Regions from separate parts of the Streptomyces sp. NPDC058637 genome, predicted to be linked through region 2. Evidence: riboswitches for the same ligand, from Rfam matches in the RefSeq annotation. Region 2 holds a riboswitch; each other region holds the start of a gene.
The links. Region 2 has a riboswitch for thiamine pyrophosphate ahead of ACFWVP_RS26725 (thiamine ABC transporter substrate binding subunit). Riboswitches for the same ligand answer to the same signal wherever they lie in the genome.
Positions count from the first base shown of each region.

Region 1: linked by a shared signal. The riboswitch ahead of thiO (glycine oxidase ThiO) and the one ahead of ACFWVP_RS26725 (thiamine ABC transporter substrate binding subunit) in region 2 are both predicted to bind thiamine pyrophosphate.
Region 3: linked by a shared signal. The riboswitch ahead of thiC (phosphomethylpyrimidine synthase ThiC) and the one ahead of ACFWVP_RS26725 (thiamine ABC transporter substrate binding subunit) in region 2 are both predicted to bind thiamine pyrophosphate.

Region 1 is NZ_JBHXRD010000044.1:44,031-50,967, forward strand. It holds gene ACFWVP_RS31610 (deoxyribonuclease IV) at 1-745, opposite strand, end outside; gene pknB (Stk1 family PASTA domain-containing Ser/Thr kinase) at 751-2,670, opposite strand; gene ACFWVP_RS31620 (thiazole synthase) at 2,797-3,591, opposite strand; gene thiS (sulfur carrier protein ThiS) at 3,594-3,806, opposite strand; gene thiO (glycine oxidase ThiO) at 3,899-5,086, opposite strand; TPP riboswitch at 5,084-5,196, opposite strand; gene ACFWVP_RS31635 (hypothetical protein) at 5,248-5,589, shown strand; gene ACFWVP_RS31640 (NAD(P)/FAD-dependent oxidoreductase) at 5,618-6,850, shown strand.
Region 2 is NZ_JBHXRD010000031.1:10,707-17,643, forward strand. It holds gene ACFWVP_RS26705 (hypothetical protein) at 1-115, shown strand, start outside; gene ACFWVP_RS26710 (LOG family protein) at 148-1,266, shown strand; gene ACFWVP_RS26715 (ABC transporter ATP-binding protein) at 1,345-2,376, opposite strand; gene ACFWVP_RS26720 (ABC transporter permease) at 2,379-3,992, opposite strand; gene ACFWVP_RS26725 (thiamine ABC transporter substrate binding subunit) at 4,037-5,125, opposite strand; TPP riboswitch at 5,197-5,313, opposite strand; gene rlmN (23S rRNA (adenine(2503)-C(2))-methyltransferase RlmN) at 5,479-6,585, opposite strand; gene ACFWVP_RS26735 (phosphatidate cytidylyltransferase) at 6,692-6,937, opposite strand, start outside.
Region 3 is NZ_JBHXRD010000010.1:210,602-217,538, forward strand. It holds gene ACFWVP_RS13130 (hypothetical protein) at 116-940, shown strand; gene ACFWVP_RS13135 (DUF805 domain-containing protein) at 1,191-1,547, opposite strand; gene thiC (phosphomethylpyrimidine synthase ThiC) at 1,899-3,701, opposite strand; TPP riboswitch at 3,694-3,827, opposite strand; gene ACFWVP_RS13145 (YibE/F family protein) at 3,899-5,254, shown strand; gene ACFWVP_RS13150 (SsgA family sporulation/cell division regulator) at 5,363-5,800, opposite strand; gene ACFWVP_RS13155 (IclR family transcriptional regulator) at 5,902-6,672, opposite strand.

The DNA of each region.
Region 1 (6,937 bases), on a different contig from region 2:
GCTCGCGGAACGGCTCGGCGCCGATGTGACCGGCGCCGATGTTCTCGTGCCGGTCCTTGTGCGCCCCCACCACGTCCTTGGAGTCGTTGGCGTGGATCAGCTTCAACCGGCCCCGGCCGACCGTCCCCACCAGCAGGTCCAGGGTCTGCCGCATGCCGGCCGGACCCGTCAGGTCGTGACCGGCCGCGTAGACGTGGCAGGTGTCCAGGCAGACACCCAGCTTGGGATGGGAGTCCAGGGCCTCGAAGTACGGGCCGAAGTCCCAGGTCCGTGAACAGAGCGAGAAGCCCTGTCCGGCGGTCGACTCCAGCAGCAGGAAGGGGTCGTCGTCATGGGTCAGCTCGTCCAGCAGCGGCCTCATGTGGGTACGCACCTGCGCGAGGGCCTCGGCCCTCGGCCGGCCGCCGGTCGCCGACCCGGTGTGCACCACCACCCCCAGGGCGCCGATCGCCCTGGCCCGGCGCAGCGAGTGCCGCAGCGAGTCGACGGACCTCTCCACGGTCGCCTCGGTGTGCGAGCCGAAATTGATCAGGTACGGCGCGTGGACGTACGCCTGGATCCCCGACGCCGCGCACTGTGCGCGGAACAGGTCGTCCTGCGCCGGATTGCCGGGCGGGGTCGCCCAGCCGCGCGGATTGGCGACGAAGACCTGCACGGCCTCCGCCGCGAGCTCCCGCGCGTAGTCGAGGCCGACCTTGGCGAGTCCGCCGGCCACCGGGACGTGTCCGCCCACAGGATTGCGCATGTGTTCTAGAGACCCTTGGTTCTGATCGTGATCGTGGAGCCCTCGGCGGCCTTCTGACCGCCCTTGACCGACTGGCTCGCGATCGTGTCGCCGAAGGAGAGGAACGGCCGGTCCACTTCGACCTCGAAGCCCGCCTCCTCCAGTGTGCCGCGGGCCGCGTCGACGTCCTGCCCGGTCACGTCGGGGACGGCGAGCATCCTCGGCCCCCTGGAGAGCGTGAGCTCGACGGTGTCGCCCTCGGCCGCCTCCTGGTCGCTGCCGGGCGACTGCTCGGCGACATCGCCCGCGACCTCGGGCGAATCGACCCGGCCGGGCAGCACCTTCGCCTTGAGACCCGCCTCGTCCAGCGCGGCGGTGGCGTCCTCGGCGTTGAGCCCCGTGACGTCGGGGACGTCGACCGGGCTGCCCTTGCTGACGACCAGCGCGACCGCGGATCCGGCGTGCCGCTCCGTGTCGACGGCGGGATCCGTACGGATCACGTCCCCCCGTACGACCTCCTCGTCGAACTCCCGGGTCACCATGCCCTGCTCCAGGCCCGCCTCCTTCAGCGCACGCCGGGCGTCGGGGACGGAAAGACCCTCGACGTCGGGCACCTTCACGATCTCAGGACCGCGCGACACCACCAGCTTCACCGCGTCGTTGCCCCGGATCCGCTCGCCCGATCCGGGGTCGCTGCTGATCACCGTGCCGCGCTTCACCGTGTCGCTGTAGGCGCGCTCGACGCCCTTGAGGTCGAGTCCGGCGTCCGAGAGGCGCCCCTCCGCCGCGTTCTGGGTCTGGCCCAGCAGGGACGGGACGTGGGTGAACTGTCCCGCGTTGATGTACCAGACACCCGCGCCGACCCCGAGCACCAGCAGGAGGCCGACGAGCGCGGCGAACAACCCGCGCCGGGGCACCGCCGCGAAGCGTCCGGGCCCGCCGCGCCGCGACTCCGGCGGCAGGGGCGGCATCTCCAGCCGGCTCGTGTGGTGCGCGGTGCCCTGACCGGCAGGGATCACCCGCGGGATCACGCTCGTACGGTCCTCGGCGGCGTCGTGCGTCTCCGCGCGGGCCTGCGGGGGCACCGCGTCCAGCTGCTCCTCGGTGAGGGCCGCCCGCACCTCGCGCGACCTGGCCAGCAGGGCCACCGCGTCCTCGGGCCGGCCCTCGGGGCCGCGGGCCGTGGCGACCGCCACCAGGGCGTCCAGTGCGGCCGGCAGGCCGGGAACGGCACCGGACGGGGCCGGCACGTCCTCGTTGAGGTGCTGGTAGATGACCTGGGCGGCGGTGCCACCGGTGTGCGGCTTGCCGCCCGTCAGCATCTCGTACAGGACGACACCGCAGGCGTACACGTCGGAGCGGGTGTCGGCCGTGCCGTGCTCGATCTGTTCGGGGGCGAGGTAGGACACCGTCCCCAGCAGCGAACCGGTGGTGTCCGTGACCGTGCCCACCGCCCGGACCAGGCCGAAGTCGGCGACCTTCACCCGGCCGTCGTCCCCTATCAGGACGTTCTCCGGCTTCATGTCGCGGTGCACGAAACCCGCCCGGTGCGCGGCGCCGAGCGCGGCCAGGACCGGCTCCAGGATGTCCAGCGCGGCCCGGGGCTGCAGGGCCCCGCGCTCGCGCAGCACGTCGCGCAGCGTGCACCCCGCGACGTACTCCATCGCCAGGTAGACGTACGCCCCCTGGGCGCCCTGGTCGAAGACCGCCACCACGTTGGGGTGCGCGAGCCGGGCCACGGACTTGGCCTCACGGATGAAGCGCTCGACGAACACCGCGTCCGTCGCCAGCGCGGGGTGCATCACCTTGAGGGCGAGCACCCGGTCCAGCCGGGTGTCCAGGGCCCGGTAGACCGTGGCCATTCCGCCGACGGCGATGCGCGCATCGATGCGGTAGCGGCCGTCGAGCAGCTGCCCGACGAGGGGGTCCTGGAGGGTCGTGTCCACGGGGCGAGTCTACGAGCCGCCACGGACACGGCGGACGGCCCCGGGTGCCCCGGGGCCGTACTGGAGCCGAGCCGTGACAGGGACACGCGTGAGTCGTGACGCGGCGCGGTCACCCGGACACGCAGGTCAGAAGGCCGGGCGCTCCGGATCCAGCACCGCCCGGCCCCCGGCCGGCGAGGACGCCTCGGCGAAGTGGCGCCGCGGGATCCGGCCCGCCCGGTACGCCAGGCGCCCGCCTTCCACCGCGTGCCGCATCGCCGCGGCCATCAGCTCCGGCTCCTGGGCCCGGGTCACCGCCGAGGCGAGCATCACGGCGTCGCAGCCCAGCTCCATCGCCAGCGCCGCGTCCGAGGCCGTCCCGGCACCGGCGTCCAGGATCACCGGAACCGCGGCCTGCTCGACGATCAGCTGGAAGTTGTGCGGGTTGCGGATGCCCAGCCCGGAACCGATGGGGGAGCCGAGCGGCATGACCGCCGCGCACCCCACGTCCTGGAGCTTCCGGGCCAGGACCGGGTCGTCGTTGGTGTACGGCAGGACGGTGAACCCGTCGTCCACCAGGACCTCGGCGGCGTCCAGCAGCTCGATCGGATCGGGCAGCAGGGTCCGCTCGTCCGCCACGACCTCCAGCTTGATCCAGTCGGTGCCCAGCGCATCCCGGGCCAGCCGGGCGGTCAGCACGGCCTCGCCCGCGGTGAAGCAGCCCGCGGTGTTCGGCAGGACACGGACGGAGAGCCGTTCCAGGACGGAGAGCACCGAGCCCCGCACGGTCGGGTCGAGCCGGCGCATCGCCACGGTGGTCAGTTCGGTACCCGACGCGATCAGGGAACGCTCCAGCACGTCGAGGCTCGGCGCCCCGCCCGTTCCCATGATCAGCCGGGAGGAGAAGACGGTGGAGCCGAGGGTGAAGAGGTCGTCGGACACGGTCAGCCTCCCTGGACAGCGGTGAGGACCTCGACACGGTCGCCCTCGGCGAGCACGGTGGCGGACCACCGGCCGCGCGGGACCACGGCCTCGTTGACCGCCGCCGCGACCCCCGAGTGCGCTGCGGTCAAAGTCGCGACCAGGGCGTCCAGCCGGGTCCCGGCGGGCACGTCGCGGCGCTCCCCGTTGACGGAAACGGACGCCGGACCGGACACCGGCACGGACGCCGAATCGCGATCCGGCACGGACACGGGAACGGACAGCGGCTCGGACGCCGTGGCGGGCGCGGCGGTGGGCACGGGCTCTGTCATGCGGGCTGCTCCTGGGGCGCGGGGGAGAGGGCTTCGCGGGACGGGCCGAAGCGGTCGGGCGTGAAGGGGCGGGCCACCTCGGGCAGTTCGCCGGTGGTCAGCACCTGGGCCATCGCATCGCCGGTGACGGGTGTCAGCAGCACCCCGTTGCGGTGGTGTCCGGTGGCGAGGTGCAGGCCGGGCAGCGCGGTCGGGCCCAGCAGCGGGGCGTTGTCCGGCGACGCGGGGCGCAGTCCGGCCCGGGTCTCCGTCAACGGCAGTTCGGTGATGCCCGGCACCAGCTCGTGGGCGTCACGCAGGAGTTCGTAGACCCCGCCCGCGGTGACCGTGGTGTCCCAGCCCATCTCCTCACTGGTGGCACCCACGACCAGCTCGCCGTCGGCGCGGGGCACGAGATAGACGTGGCTGCCGCGCACCACGGCCCGCACGGTCCGGCTGAGGAAGGGGGCGTACGCGGGCGGCACGGTCAGCCGCAGCACCTGCCCCTTCACCGGGCGGACCGGTGGTACGACCTCCTCGGGCAGTCCTTCGAGCCGGCCGCTCAGGCTGCCGCCGGCCAGGACGACCTGACCGGCGGCGGCCTCCGTGCCGTCGGTCAGGACGAGGCCCGTCGCCCGGCCGCCCGTGACGGAGAGCCGCCGTGCCCAGGCCCGGTGGAAGACCACCCCGGCCCGCTCGCACGCGGTGACCAGGGCCGAGGCCAGCCGCCGGGGATCCACCTGGTGGTCGCCGTCGACCCGCAGCCCGCCGCGTACCCCCGGGGCGAGCATCGGTTCCAGGCGGCGGCACTCACGGCCGCTGAGCCACTCCGACTCCAGCCCCGAACGCTGTTGCAGCGCGTGCAGCTCCCGCAGATGGGCGCGGTCGTCGGAGTCCAGCGCGACCGCCAGCGTGCCGCAGGCGCGGAAGCCGGTCCCCCGGCCGGCCGCCTCCTCCAGCTCCGCCACGAACGCCGGATAGCGCGCGGCGGAGGCGACGTTGAGACCGAGCAGCATCTGCTCGCCGTAGTGCAGTTCGGTGACGGCGGCCAGCATCCCGGCCGCGACCCCGGCGGCCCCGCCGCCGGGCTCGGGATCGACCACCGTCGTGGACAGGCCGTGCTGGGCCGACCGCCAGGCGGTGACCAGACCGATGATCCCGCCCCCGACGACCAGGACGTCGGAGGTGTTCCCGCGGATGCGCATGGGCGTCCATCCCCTCCCTTCGCCGGCATGACCCGGATCAGGTTCGTACGGTCGGAGGCCGGTCAGCCTCCCTCTCAGCCCGGTGCGTCCGGGCTCCCGCGAGTGCCTTACGGTGGCCAGCCTAGACCCCGCCGCCCATGGCCAGTAAGGGAGCATCCACCGTGGCCCGCTCACTCGACGGACTCGTCCTCGCACCCGTCGCCGACCAGGCCCCCGGCCAGGTCGGCACCCGCACCCGGTTCACGTACCACGAGCGGGAGGGGCGGATCTGGGCCGAGTACGCGGGCGGTGACGTCGTCCGCGGCCACCTCGTCGGCACCCGGGACGCGGACACGCTGGACTTCCGTTACGTCCAGCTGAAGCGGGACGGGACGACCTCCGCCGGGCACTGCGCCTCGGTCGTCACGGAGCTCCCCGACGGACGGGTGCGGCTGGACGAGCGGTGGGAGTGGGAGTCCCAGCAGGGCAGCGGGACGAGCGTGGTGGAGGAGCTCCCCGCCTGACGGTCTGTCAGATGATTAGGGTGGGCGGGTGAGCGAGCAGACGCGGGACCTGACAGTGCGGGAGCGGCCACGCCGTGTGGTGATCGTCGGCGCGGGAATGGCCGGCGTACAGACGGCCGTGGCCCTGCGGGAACAGGGCTTCACGGGCCCCGTCACCCTGATCGGCGCCGAGCCGCACCAGCCGTACGACCGGCCGCCGCTGTCCAAGGCGGTCCTGCTCGGCAACGCGGAGGGCTCCGCCTTCGACGTCGACTTCGAGGCGCTGGACATCACCCTGCGCCTGGGCCTCGGCGTGACCGGCCTGCGCGCCGGCGCGCACGAGCTGGACACCCCGGACGGGCCCGTCCCGTACGACGTCCTGGTCCTCGCCACGGGGGCCGAACCCGTCGCCCTGCCCGGCTCGGAGGGCGTCCCCGGCGTCCATCTGCTGCGCACCCTGGACGACGCCGAACGACTGCGGCCCGTCCTGGAGAGGCAGCACGACATCGTGGTCGTCGGAGCCGGCTGGATCGGTGCCGAGTTCACCACCGCGGCCCGCGCGGCCGGCTGCGCGGTCACCGTCGTCGAAGCCGCCGGGCGCCCCCTCGCGGGCACCCTGCCCGCCGAGGTCGCCGCCCCGATGGCCACCTGGTACGCCGGGAGCGGAGCCGAGCTCCTCACCGGCGCCCGGGTCGCCCGCGTCGAACCGGGCGCGGTCCACCTGACGGACGGCCGCGTGCTCCCCGCCGGTGCGGTGGTCGTGGGCATCGGTGCCCGGCCGGCCACCGGCTGGCTGGCGGGCTCCGGCATCGCGCTGGGCCCGGACGGCTCGGTCACCGCCGACGGCTCCCTGCGCACCTCGCTGCCCGACGTGTACGCCGTGGGCGACTGCGCCTCCTTCCCCTCCGCCCGCTACGGCGAGCGGCTGCTCGTCCACCACTGGGACAACGCCCTCCAGGGTCCCCGGACGGTCGCCGCCGCCGTGGCCGACGGCCGGCCGCGGGCGTACGACCCGGTGCCCTACTTCTGGTCGGAGCAGTTCGGCCGCTTCGTGCAGTACGCCGGACACCACCGGGGTACCGACACACTGCTCTGGCGGGGCGACCCCGCCGAGGCGTCCTGGACGGTCTGCTGGCTGCGGGAGGGCGTCCTGGTCGCGGTGCTGGCCGTCGGCAGACCGCGCGACCTCGCCCAGGGGCGCAGACTCGTCGAGGCCGGGGCACGTATCGATCCGGAACGCGCCGCGGACCCCTCCGTGCCGCTGAAGTCGGCGACACTCTAGGAACCTGCTCGCGCCACCGGGACCGGCGACGCTCCGGGACGCGGCGCGCCCCCGTACGGTCGGCCCGGCTACCGGCTGTCGGTCCGG
Region 2 (6,937 bases):
TCCGGCCTCCGCCCTGCGCACCGCGACCGCCCTGCGCGCGGCGGTGCTGCTGGTCGTGTTCGCCCCGCTGACCTGGGTGATCGCGGAGCTCGCGGCGCTGCCGCTGACGGGGTGACGGCCCTGTCGGCCGATCCGTAGCATGGCGGCGTGGAGAACCCGGACCAGAACACCTACGCACCCGGCGTCGAGATCGAGACGCTCGCCGCATTCGACCTGGCCGTCGCCGCGGGGGCCCTGACAGATCATCGGGTCCAGTCCGTCGACCTGACGGACCGCGGCGCGGCGCTGCTGGCGACCGACACCCGGGGCGCGGTCTTCCTCGGCTGCCGGATGGATTCCGGCGCGGAGGCGAAGATACGGGCGGACGGTGCCTTCGTCTTCCCGCCCGTGCCCGGGCTGCCCTTCGACCCGTACCGCGGTCTGCTCTACACCCCCGACGCGCTGTACGAGGGTCTCGCGGACGGTGGTTACGAGGTGACGCCGGACGCGCACGCGTACCGCTGGTTCCAGCGGACGAAGTCCGACGGTGACGTCTTCTCCTCGATGCTGCGGGCGCTCCACGACGACGCGGTGTCCGACGCCCTGGACGAACACCTCACCGGCGCGCGGGTGGTGGGCGTCATGGGCGGCCACGCGATGGCGCGCGGCACCGAGGCGTACCGGGAGGCCGCCGTGCTGGGCAGGGCACTGGCCCGCAGCGGGCTGACCGTGGCGACGGGCGGTGGGCCCGGGGCCATGGAGGCCGCCAACCTGGGTGCCTACGCGGCGCCGCACTCCGACGCGATGCTGGTCAAGGCGTGCGAGCTGCTGGCCCCGGTACCGTCGTTCGACCCGTCGGTGACCGACTGGGCGACGGCGGCCTTCGCCGTCCGGGAGCGCTGGCCCGCCGGGGGTTCCTCGGTCGCGATCCCCACGTGGTTCTACGGCCACGAGCCGCCGAACGCGTTCGCCGACCACATCGCCAAGTACTTCGCGAACGCCCTGCGCGAGGACGGGCTGCTGGCCCGCTCGACCGCGGGTGTGATCTTCCTGCCCGGCGCGGCCGGGACCGTGCAGGAGATCTTCGACAACACGACGCCGAACTACTACGAGTCGCGTTCGGCACCCACGCCGATGGTGCTGGTGGGCCGCGCCCACTGGACGGAGAAGCTGCCGGCCTGGCCGCTGCTGAGCGCGCTGGCGGCGGGGCGGGCGATGGAGTCACGCATCGCACTGGTCGACACGGTCGACGAGGCCCCGGAGGCGCTCGCCCGGCTGACCGGCTGACGCGTCGGCCCGCCGCTGACCTGCTGACCTGTGGAGCCCTTTCACCCGCTGAGGCTGCCGTCCCGCTGACGGTGTGGATCAGTGCGGGGAGGCCGGGGGCAGGACCACGGTCTCCGCCGCGTCGAACGTCACGCCGATCACGGCGCCCTCGTCCGGCGTGTCCCGCAGCCCGCACTCCGCCTCCAGCGCCGGCCCGTCGCCGGGGTGCAGCGTCACGGCGACGTGGTGGCCCCGGAAGGTGCGCGGGCCCACGGTGCAGCGCAGCCCGGCCTCCGGCCCGCCGATCCGTACCCCGGCGGGCCGGACGAGCAGCTCGCACCGGCCGGTGGGCGAACCGTCCGGCACCGGCACCCTGCCCCAGACGGTGTCCGCGGAGGCGCCCGTCACCGTCGCCTCCACCACGTTGTCGAAGCCGAGAAAACGGGCGACGAACGCGGACGCGGGCCGCTGCCAGACCTCCAGCGGGGTGCCCACCTGGGCGATCCGGCCGTCCCGCATGACCACCACCCGGTCGGCCAGGGCGAAGGCCTCGCCCTGGTCGTGGGTGACGGCGAGCACCGTCGTGCCCAGCCGGCCGAAGAGGGTGCGGAGTTCGACGACGAGGCGTTCGCGCAGGCTGCGGTCCAGCTGCCCCAGCGGCTCGTCCAGCATCAGCAGTTTCGGACGGGGCGCCAGCGCGCGGGCGAGGGCCACGCGCTGCTGCTCGCCGCCTGACAGGGCGGCGACGGCCCGGCGACCGGCGCCGGGCAGGCCGACCAAGTCGAGGAGTTCGTCGGCCCTGCGGTCGCCCTCCGCGCGGGAGACCCCGTGCATCCGCAGCCCGAAGGCGACGTTCGCCCCGGCGTCCCGGTGCGGGAACAGCTGGTGGTCCTGGAACATCAGGCCGAGCCCGCGCCGGTGCACGGGCACCGAGGCCTGGTCCGCGCCGTCCAGCAGCACCCGTCCGCCGTCCAGCCGTTGCAGCCCGGCGACGACCCGCAGCAGCGTCGACTTGCCGCTGCCGCTCGGCCCCAGGACACAGACGATCTCGTGGTCGGCGACATCCAGGTCCACGGCGTCCAGTGCGGTCCGCTCCCCGAAACGGACCGTGGCCGAATCCAGTGCCAGCATCTCTAGAACTCCCCGGATCGGTCGGTGCGGATACGTTCGAGCAGGAGCAGCGACACCGCGCAGACGAGCATCAGGATCGTGCTGAGGGCCATCGCCTGCCCGTAGCTGAGCTCGCCGGACCGCCCCAGCAGCCTCGCCACCGCGACCGGCAGGGTCGGGTTGTCGGGGCGTGCGATGAACACCGTCGCCCCGAACTCGCCGAGCGACACGGCGAACGCGAACCCGGCGGCCACCAGCAGTGCCCGGCGCACCAGCGGCAGGTCGACCTCGCGCCAGGCCCGCAGCGGTGAGGCGCCGAGCACCGCCGCCGCCTCCCGCAGCCGGCCGTCGACCGCCCGCAGGACGGGCAGCATGGTGCGTACGACGAAGGGGACGCCCACGAGCGCCTGGGCGAGCGGTACGAGGATCCAGGACGTACGCAGGTCGAAGGGCGGTTCGTCGAGCGTGATCAGGAAGCCGAAGCCGACGGTGACCGCGGACACCCCGAGCGGCAGCATCAGCAGCGCGTCGAAGCCGCGCACCAGCGGTCCCGCCCGCCGGGTCAGGGCAGCCGCGGCCAGGCCGCCGATCACCAGGGCGATGACGGTCGCGACCAGCGCGTACCGCAACGAGTTCCCGATGGCTTCGAGCGGCGGGACCAGGAAGGTGGAGCCGCTCGCGTCGGCGGACTGCAGGGCGCGGTAGAAACCGAAGCCGTAGCCGCCGGAGGTGTCCAGGGAGCGTTCCACCAGCACGCCGAGCGGCACCACGATCAGCAACAGGATCGTCAGCAGCACCCCGCCGAGCAGCGCGCGCTGCCCGAATCCGCGCGGCGGGCGGGCGGTCTGCGCCGGGTCGACCAGCTTCAGCGCCGTCTCCCTGCGCCGCACGGTCCAGGCGTGCACGGCGAGGATCCCGCCGACCGCGGCGAACTGCACCAGGGTCAGCACGGCGGCCGTCGGCAGGTCGAGCAGTTGCGCGGTCTGCCGGTAGATCTCCACCTCCAGCGTGGAGTACGCGGGACCGCCGAGGATCTGGACGACTCCGAAGGAGGTGAACGTGAAGAGGAAGACCACCAGGGCCGCGGCGGCCACGGCCGGAGCCAGCGCGGGCAGCGTCACCCGCCGCCACGCGGCGAGACGTCCGGCGCCGAGTACCCGGGCGGCCTCCTCCTGGCGGGGGTCGAGCTGCGACCACAGACCGCCCACGGTCCGTACGACGACCGCGTAGTTGAAGAACACGTGGGCGAGCAGGATCGCCCAGACCGTGGTGTCGAGCCGCACGCCCCACAGCTCGTCGAGGAATCCGCCGCGCCCCAGCACCGCCAGGAAGGCCGTGCCGACGACGACGGTCGGCAGGACGAACGGCACGGTCACGACGGCGCGCAGCAGGTTCTTGCCCGGGAAGTCGAACCGGGCGAAGACGTAGGCGCCCGGCAGCGCGATCAGCAGGGTGAGCGCGGTCGAGGCGAGTGCCTGCCAGGTCGTGAACCAGAGGACACCGAGGATGTCCGGCCGGCTCAGCACCTCGCCGATCCGGCCGAACTGCCAGACGCCGTCCGTCCTGAGCCCCCGGCCGACGATCGCGACGACGGGGTAGGCGAAGAACAGCGCGAAGAACGCGACGGGCACGGCCATCAGGCCGAACCGCACCGCGTTCCCCCCGCGCGGGGGACGCGCGACTACTTCACGACGAGCGAGGACCATGACTGGACCCACTGCTCACGGTTCTTGGCGATCTTCTCCGGGGCCACCGTCGTCGGCTCGTCGACGGTCTCACCGAACTTCGTGAAGAGCTCCGGCAGCTTCGCGTCCTTCGCGACCGGGTTCACGAACATGTTCAGCGGCATGTCCTCCTGGAAGCGCTTGCCGATCAGGAAGTCCAGCAGCGCCTTGCCTCCGGCCTCGTTCTTCGCACCGTCCAGCAGGCCCGCGAACTCGATCTGGCGGAAGCAGGTTCCGGTAGCCACTCCGGTGGGTGCCTCGGTGGGCTGCGGCTCGGCGTACAGCACCTCGACGGGCGGGCTGGAGGCGTAGGAGACGACGAGCGGCCGGTCGGCCTTGGTCTTCCTGCCCCCCGCGGAGCCGGAGAACTCCTCGTTGTACGCCTGCTCCCAGCCGTCGACGACCTTGACCCCGTTGTCCTTCAGCTTCTTCCAGTAGTCCTGGTAGCCGGTCTCGCCGTAGGTGGCGACCGTGCCCAGGAGGAAGCCGAGGCCGGGCGAGGAGGTCGCGGCGTTCTCGGTGACGAGGAGGTTCTTGTAGGCGGGCTTCAGCAGGTCGTCGAAGGACTGTGGCGGGTCGAGCTTCTTGTCCGCGAAGTACTTCTTGTCGTAGTTGACGCAGATGTCACCGGTGTCGACGGGCGTGACGCGGTGCTCGGCGGAGTCGAGCTGGGTGTCCGCCGCGACCCGGTCGAGGCCCTTCGCCTCGTACGGCGTGAACAGGCCGTTGTCCAGCGCGCGGGAGAGCAGCGTGTTGTCGACGCCGAAGAACACGTCGCCGCGCGGGGAGCCCTTGGTCAGGATCTCCTGGTTGAGCGCGGCGCCGGCGTCACCGCTCTTCAGCACCTTGACCTCGTAACCGGTCTCCTTCGTGAACGCCTCCAGGACGGCTTTCGAAGCGCTGAAGGAATCGTGGCTGACCAGGGTGACGGTCTTGGAGTCCGCGGAGCTTGAGGCGTCGCCGTCGGTGCCGCCGCAGCCGGCGAGCACGGTGACGCCCAGCGCGGCGGCGAGCGCCGTCGCGGCGTACTTCGTGGTGGTGTTCATGTGATTCCTCCTGGAGTTGACCAGGAAGAGACGCGGCCCCGACCGCCCCGTGAGCGGGCAGGGCGCAACAGCTTGAGTAATGTCCGAACTTCCTACCCGGAATGACCCGGGCGAGGTTCAGAGGGTCTGCGGCCGACCTGTCCTCGGTGCCGCACTCTCAGCGCTGTGGCGCTCCCCTGTCGGAATATGAAGTTGATTTTCGGACCAGGCTACACCGGCCGATTCCGGCTGGTGAACCAGCCGTACCGGTGCGACGCGCCCTGTGTACCGGCGCGGCGCGACGCTCTCCGGAGGCCCGGCCGACCGGGCTCGCCCGGCCGGTACGGCCCGGGCTCGCCGGGCCGTACCGGGTCTCAGCGCTCGGAGGCGGCGAGCTGTCCGCAGGCTCCGTCGATCTCCTGGCCACGGGTGTCCCGGACCGTGACCGGCACACCGTGGGCGGCGATCGCGTCGACGAACGCCTTCTCGTCCTCGGGCCGCGAAGCGGTCCACTTGGAGCCGGGCGTGGGGTTCAGCGGGATCAGGTTGACGTGGACCCGCTTGCCCTTGAGCAGCCGTCCGAGCCGGTCGCCCCGCCACGCCTGGTCGTTGATGTCCCGGATCAGCGCGTACTCGATGGAGATGCGCCGGCCGGACTTGTCCGCGTACTCCCACGCCGCGTCCAGGACCTCCCGGACGTTCCAGCGGGTGTTCACGGGGACGAGGGTGTCACGCAGCTCGTCGTCCGGGGCGTGCAGCGAGACGGCGAGGCGGCACTTGAAGCCCTCGTCGGCGAATCGCAGCATGGCCGGCACCAGGCCCACCGTGGAGACGGTGATCCCGCGCTGCGAGAGTCCGATGCCGTCCGGCTCCGGGTCCGTCAGCCGTCGGATCGCCCCGACCACCCGCTTGTAGTTGGCCAGGGGCTCGCCCATGCCCATGAAGACGATGTTGGACAGCCGCGCGGGTCCGCCCGGAACCTCGCCGTCGCGCAGCGCCCGCATCCCGTCCACGATCTGGTGCACGATCTCGGCGGTGGACAGATTGCGGTCGAGGCCGGCCTGCCCGGTCGCGCAGAACGGGCAGTTCATCCCGCACCCTGCCTGCGACGAGATGCACATCGTCACCCGGTCCGGATAGCGCATGAGGACGGACTCGACGAGCGTCCCGTCGTGCAGCTTCCAGAGCGTCTTACGGGTGGTGTCGTCGTCGCAGCTGATGTGGCGCACCACGGACATCAGGTCCGGGAACAGCGCCTCGGCGAGCTTCTCCCGCGACCCGGCCGGGATGTTGTTCCACTCGGCCGGGTCGTGCGCGTACCGCGCGAAGTAGTGCTGCGACAGCTGCTTGGCGCGGAAGGGCTTCTCGCCGGTCGCGGCGACTGCTTCCTTGCGCTCGTCGGGGGTGAGGTCGGCGAGGTGCCGCGGCGGCTGCTTGGCTCCGCGGGGCGCGACAAACTGGAGTTCTCCGGGCTTAGGCATGGTTCTTCCAGTGTCGCAGACATACGAGTAAGGGCCCGCCGCCCTGTGGACAACGGACCCTCAACCGAAAGAACCGCAGGTCAGGCGGCGTGTGTACGGAGCCTGATCAGCTGGATCCGACGAACAGCACCAGCAGCAGCCAGACGACCGGCGCGGTCGGCAGCAGCGAGTCGAGCCGGTCCATGATGCCGCCGTGACCCGGCAGGAGCGTGCCCATGTCCTTGATGCCGAGGTCCCGCTTGATCATGGACTCGCCCAGGTCGCCGAGCGTGGCGCTGGCCGCCACGGCGAAACCCAGCAGGAGCCCCTGCCACCATCTGCCGTCGTCGATCAGGAACTGCGTGCAGAGCGC
Region 3 (6,937 bases), on a different contig from region 2:
TGTCACCCCGTGCGGTAGGCGCTCTACCATCGGCGTATCAGTAAGCAGGCTCTCCTCCGTTTCCGCCCGATCGCCCGGCCCACGCGGTCGATCAGGCCCTACGGAGCATCGGGGGATGCAGATGAAAAGCGCTCCGCACCTGCTGGCCGAGGACCGCCCCGAATACGAGCGGATCCTCGCCGACGCGCTGCGTCACGCCCACGAGCGCCCGGATCTCGACGGAGTCGGGGACCAGCTCAACACGGAACAGCTGCGGACCATGGCACTGAACGCCACGGCCCTGATCACCTCGGCCGCCGCCACCGAGTACACGTACTACGTGAAGGTCCGCGGCGAACTGCGCAGACCGTCCGACCCGACGGACCCGGAGTCCGTCCTCCGGCCCGGCACGGACGAGAACGACCGGACGGGCGCGGGCACCCTCGCGGTGATCACCGCGCTGGCTCCCGTCCTCGCGGGGACCGCGGCCCTGATATTCCTGCTGATCGGCTACCTCCTGAAGGCCTTCAGCCCTTCCCTGGCCTTCGCCGGCACCATGATCGCCGCCGGTTGGTTCTTCGCGGCCGCCGCCGCGGCGGCCACTCTGGTCGCCGCGACAGGACTCCTCGTCACCGCGCTGCGCAACGGTGCCACGGCCCTGCCGGCACCGGACGAGGAGGACGGACTGCCCGAGGACGTGGCACGGGCCAGGGAGGCCTGGCGCCACGCCCTGCTGGAGCGCGGCATCCTGCCCTTCCTCCGGGACGCCCTGGCCGACCCGACCGCGGGGCCCGCCGCACGGACCCCGCACCGTTCACCGAACCGCATCCCGAAGATCGGCTACAGCAGCCCGGACTTCTCCGGGCCGCGGGACGGCCCCTCGGCGGGCACGCGTCCCACCTTCACCAGCCCCGACTTCACCGGTCCGGACTTCGGGGGCCCCGAGCACCAGCCGGAGTGATCCGGCCGGTCGGGTCGAGCCGGTGCCCGAGCCGGGTCCGATGCCCGATCTGGGGCCGATGCCCGATGCGGAGCCGATGCCCGATCCGGAGCCGGGTCCGGAACAGTCACGGCCGGCCTGTCCGCCTTCCGGTACCGTGCGCCGGGCCTGCGGCCCGTACCACCGCGAACGGCAGAGGCCGGGGCAGCTCGCGGCTGCGCCCGGCCTCTGCCGTCGGCGTGCTGTGCTCCGACCCCGTCGGAGCGTCCCGTCAGACTCCCTGCGGAGCCAGCTTGGGGTTGGCGCCGTACTCGTTCGCCTCACGCGCACCCTCGATGCACGTGAAGACGAGAAGGACGATGCCGCCGACGAGCGGCACGAAGGCGATCAGGAACCACCAGCCGGAGCGGCCCGTGTCGTGCAGGCGGCGCACGATGACGGCGAGCGAGGGGACCAGGGTGGCGAGGATGTAGATGCCGTACGGGATCTGGCTCTCGATGGCGACGCCGAGCCCGGCCAGGACCACGGCCACGATCGCGTTGAAGAGCACGAACATCCAGTACTCCTTGCGGCGCGCACGCCCGCTGAAGCCCGCGTAGTTCTTGAGTACGCCCAGGTACCAGTTCACTGTGATTCCCTCCCCTGGCGCCCCGTGTTCGGGACGCACATTCTTTCGGCCAAGCACAGCGGAAGGTAAGGCACAGATAAGGAACCGGTCAAGCGCAGGAAGACACCCGGCGAAACGTACATCTACCTGCCACGCTTCCGTGTCCTTACCGTCTCCGAACACCGCCTGAAACCAAGGCAGGAGAGGTCTTAACGCCTTAAATAGGCCATTGTTCATGCGATCCAGGATGTATGCGTACAACCTGATGAACAGCCCAACGGCGCTGCCCCCGGGGGCATGTTGCCCAGGACAGCGCCGTCGAACACACCCGCGCGCACCCCGCCCGCCGGACGCCCGGCAAGCGCGCCGGACTCAGTCCGCGATCGGCAGGTAGACCCTGTTTCCGGCCGCCGCGAACTCCTTGGACTTCTCCGCCATCCCGGCCTCGATGTCGGCCTGTTCGCCCCCGTGCTCCCGCCGGATGTCGTGGGAGATCTTCATCGAGCAGAACTTGGGGCCGCACATCGAGCAGAAGTGCGCGGTCTTCGCCGGCTCGGCCGGCAGCGTCTCGTCATGGAACTCCCGTGCCGTGTCCGGGTCGAGCGCCAGGTTGAACTGGTCCTCCCAACGGAACTCGAACCGTGCGTCCGACAAGGCGTCGTCCCACTCCTGCGCCCCGGGATGCCCCTTGGCCAGGTCCGCCGCGTGCGCGGCGATCTTGTAGGTGATGACACCCGTCTTCACGTCGTCCCGGTTGGGCAGCCCCAGGTGCTCCTTGGGCGTGACGTAGCAGAGCATCGCCGTGCCCCACCAGGCGATCATGGCCGCCCCGATGCCCGAGGTGATGTGGTCGTACGCGGGCGCGACATCGGTGGTCAGCGGGCCGAGCGTGTAGAACGGCGCCTCCTCGCAGATCTCCTGCTGGAGGTCGATGTTCTCCTTGATCTTGTGCATCGGGACGTGCCCGGGGCCCTCGATCATCGTCTGGACACCGAACCGCTTGGCCACGGTGTTGAGCTCGCCGAGCGTCCGCAGTTCGGCGAACTGCGCCTCGTCGTTGGCGTCGGCGATGGAACCGGGGCGCAGCCCGTCCCCGAGCGAGTACGTCACGTCGTAGGCCGCGAGAATCTCGCACAGCTCCTCGAAGTGCTCGTAGAGGAACGATTCCTTGTGATGCGCGAGGCACCACGCCGCCATGATCGAGCCGCCGCGGGAGACGATGCCGGTCTTGCGACGGGCGGTCAGCGGGACGTACGGGAGACGGACACCGGCGTGCACCGTCATGTAGTCGACGCCCTGCTCGGCCTGCTCGATGACGGTGTCCTTGTAGATCTCCCAGGTCAGCTCCTCCGCCCGGCCGTCGACCTTCTCGAGGGCCTGGTAGAGGGGGACGGTGCCGATGGGCACGGGGGAGTTGCGCAGGACCCACTCACGCGTGGTGTGGATGTTGCGGCCGGTGGACAGGTCCATGACCGTGTCGGCGCCCCACTTGGTGGCCCACGTCATCTTGTCCACCTCCTCCTCGATGGAGGAGGTGACCGCGGAGTTGCCGATGTTCGCGTTGACCTTCACAAGGAACCGCTTACCGATGATCATCGGCTCGATCTCCGGGTGGTTCACATTGGCCGGCAGGACCGCCCTGCCCGCCGCGATCTCCTCACGCACGACCTCCGGTTCGACGTTCTCCCGGATCGCCACGTACTCCATCTCCGGGGTGATCTCACCCCGACGGGCGTACGCGAGCTGGGTGACCGGCTGCCCGTCGCGGCTGCGGCGGGGCTGCCGGGGACGGCCGGGGAAGACCGCGTCGAGGTTGCGCAGGCCGCCTCGCGGCGAGGTGTGCTTGAGCCCGTCGTCCTCAGGGCGCGCGGGCCGGCCGGCGTACTCCTCGGTGTCCCCGCGCCCGATGATCCAGTTCTCCCTGAGTGGGGCGAGACCGCGCCGGACATCGGTCTCGGTGGTGGGATCGGTGTACGGCCCCGACGTGTCGTACAGCGTCACGTCCTCGCCGTTGGTGAGGTGCACCTGACGGACCGGCACCCGGAGGTCCGGGCGCGAGCCCTGGACGTATCCCTTGTGCCAGCCGATGGACTTCCCGGCCTCGCCGTCCGCCGCATTCCGGTCGTTCTGCGCATTCTGCTGCGAGGCAGGCGTGCGTGCGTCCGCTGTGGTCATGAGACCTACTCCCTACGCCGGCATTACCCGGTAACAGGTTCGTCGGTCGGCGCAGCGTGTCCCGTACGGATGTACGGAGGTCAGCGCCCTCTCAGCCCGGTGCTCCGAGCTCCCGCGTGTGCAAAGGTGCCCCCACGCTAGCGTCCCTTCTGGCGTGCTGGCCAGAGGGCCTCCCCCGTTCTTGGGATGATCGGCGGGTGACGTCCCCCCGAAGCGCCCCCGAACCCCACGGCCCCGCATCCGGCAGCACCGAGAGTCATGCGCACGGCCACTCACACAGCCACGGCCCTGCCGCACCCGTGTCCAAGCACCTTCGCAAGGTCATCGCAGCCGTGCTGATCCCGTTCGCCACCGCGGTTCTCGTCGGCCTCGTGGCGTTCTGGCCCGGCGGCGCCCCCGACCACGAGCGCACCGGCGTCGGCTTCGACCGGCAGACCCAGGACGGCAAGGTGGTGAAGGTCGTCGACGTCGACTGCGCGGCCGTGAACGCCGCGCAGGTGCCACCGACCGGAGACACCTCGACGCCCTCGGGGCGTGAGGCCGTCAACGAGCAGTCGGGGGAGTGCAAGAAGGCCACGGTCGAGGTGACGACCGGTGACGAGAAGGGCCGTACGTTCGTCGAGGTCATCCAGCCCGACGCCCCCAGGCAACTGCGGGAGGGGCAGGGCGTGGTCGTGGCGTACGCACCTGACGCGCCCCGCGACCTGCAGTACTCGGTGACGGATGTGGACCGCTCGTTCCCGATGGCCCTGCTGGCGGGCATCTTCGCCCTGGCGGTGATCGCGGTGGGCAGGATGCGCGGGCTGATGGCGCTGATCGCGCTGGCGGTGTCGTTCGCCGTGCTGACCCTGTTCATCCTGCCGGCGATCCTGCAGGGCTCGAACCCGCTGGTGGTCGCGGTGATCGGGGCCAGCGCCATCATGCTGATCGCGCTCTACACCTGCCACGGGCTGACGGCCCGGACGTCCGTCGCCGTCATCGGGACGCTCATCTCCCTGCTGCTGATCGGGTTGCTGGGTTCACTCTTCATCGGCTGGGCGAGCCTCAGCGGCAACACCGACGACAACACCGGTCTGATCCACGGCCTGTATCCGGAGATCGACATGAGCGGCCTGCTGCTGGCAGGCATCATCATCGGCTCACTCGGTGTGCTCGACGACGTGACCGTCACCCAGACGTCGGCGGTCTGGGAGCTGCACCAGGCGGACCCGGCGATGGGCGTACGCGGCCTCTACCGGGCGGGCATCAGAATCGGCCGCGACCACATCGCCTCGGTCGTCAACACGCTCGTCCTCGCCTACGCGGGCGCGGCGCTGCCCCTGCTGCTGCTCTTCTCGATCGCCCAGAGCAGTGTCGGGGCAGTGGCCAACAGCGAGCTGGTCGCGATGGAGATCGTCCGGACCCTGGTCGGATCGATCGGGCTGGTCGCCTCGGTGCCGGTGACGACGGCGCTCGCGGCCCTGGTGGTCTCCGCGGACCGCACGGGGCTCGGCGCGGAAGCCGAAGCTCCTGCACCCGTGCGGACCGGGAGGGGCCGACGCCGTAAGGCATGAGAGCGGACGCCGGACACGCCCCGGATCGCCGTTCGCAGTGGTCCACCGCCCGGATCAAGGGCTCGCCCGGCCGGGGATCCCATGTCCTCGGCCATGGATCCCCATTCGTCAGCCGGCGTTCTGCTCCTTGGCGAGGATGCGGCCGAGGGCCTCTTCGAGGTTGCCGTCGAAGTCACCCAGCGTGTGCTCCTGTCCCAATGGCACCAGCTTGTCCGTCCGGTCGAGAAATGCCACAAGGGGGGCCGTGCCTGCGCGGAAGAGCGCACGGTCCGTGCCGACCTGGAGGCGGATGTGCACGTCCGAAAGCCCTTCGGGCTCGGTCGGACCGATGTGCACATCGCCGTCACCGCTCGGGCTGTTGAGACCGTCGAGCAGCAGCTCACGGCCGAATGCCCAGGTGACGGGGGCGTCACCCGGCAGGTGGAAGGTCATCCGGATCGCGTACGGATCGCTCACCTCGTACCGGAGCTCCACCGGAATACGGAACGAGAGCTCCTCGGAGACGAGGAAGCTCATCATGACCTCTGCTTGAACCGACTCGCGCATCGTTCAACCCCGCAGTAGATGAATCTGGCCAGGAATGATCCCCCATGGCCCTATTGACGCCATCGTGGTGCACGCGATAGCAGATCACAAGGAGTGATTTTTCAGATACTGATAGAGAACACGAACGAGCGCAAGAGAGTGGTCACTTCGCAGCGTAGTTGTTCGACTGCAGCGAGCAACCGTTCCTCTTGGTCCAGGGGTAGGGAAACAGCCATCGCCGCCACAGCGGGACCCACAGTGATCGGAATGGCCGCGCAGACCGTTCCCAGCACGTATTCCTGTCGCTCGATGACAGGTTCCGTACGTTTCATCGATCGGAGCCGGTCGAGGAACATGTCGCGGTCCCGTACGGAGTAACGCGTCAGCTGCTGGACCGGGTGCCGGTCCAGATAGTCCTCGCGCGCCTTCTCGTCGAGCTGGGCCAACAGGCACTGCCCGAGGGCGTGGGCATAACCCGTCTCGCTGAAGGAGGCCCACTCGTCCACGGCGGGAGCGGCGGGTGTATCGGCCACCGCGATGATCTCGATCTCCCCCTCCCTGAAGAGGGCGCAGTACACAGGCGTACCGATGGCCTTCGCCCAGTGTGCGAGCGAGTCGACGATCACACCGGGGCGGGCGATCGGCGGCCTGCCGCCGGCCAGTCGTTCGGCTGCGGCGCCGAACAGGAAGACGCCGTTCTCCCTGCGGAGATAGCCCTCATGGGTCAGGGTGCGCAGCAGGTGGTAGGCCGTGGGAAGGGGGAGCCCGGCTTCCCGCGCGAGCTGTTTCGCGGGCGCCCCGTCCCGATGGGCACCCACAGCCTCCAGCAGCCTCAACGCCCGTTGAACCGAACCGATCAAGGTCGGGGCAGCGGAACTCGATGCCGTGGTCACAGGTCACCCCCAGGCATGGTGACGGGCGTTCAGCCCTCCCGCGGGGGCCGCCCCCGCGGGCCCGCCGCGAGCCTGAGGTCCAAGGACCGGACGGTCGCACAAACCACTGAGCAGAATGGTGACGGACGGTCACTTCCCAGCCGGCGGCAGCGGTACGCCACTGTATCGGCACGTTCCGTCACGAAGGGGGTTTCGACCTGGACTTAGCTCAGCTGGGCTAATCGCCGTATCGCCGGCCCAGCCACCCTCCCGTCGGACCGAGCGC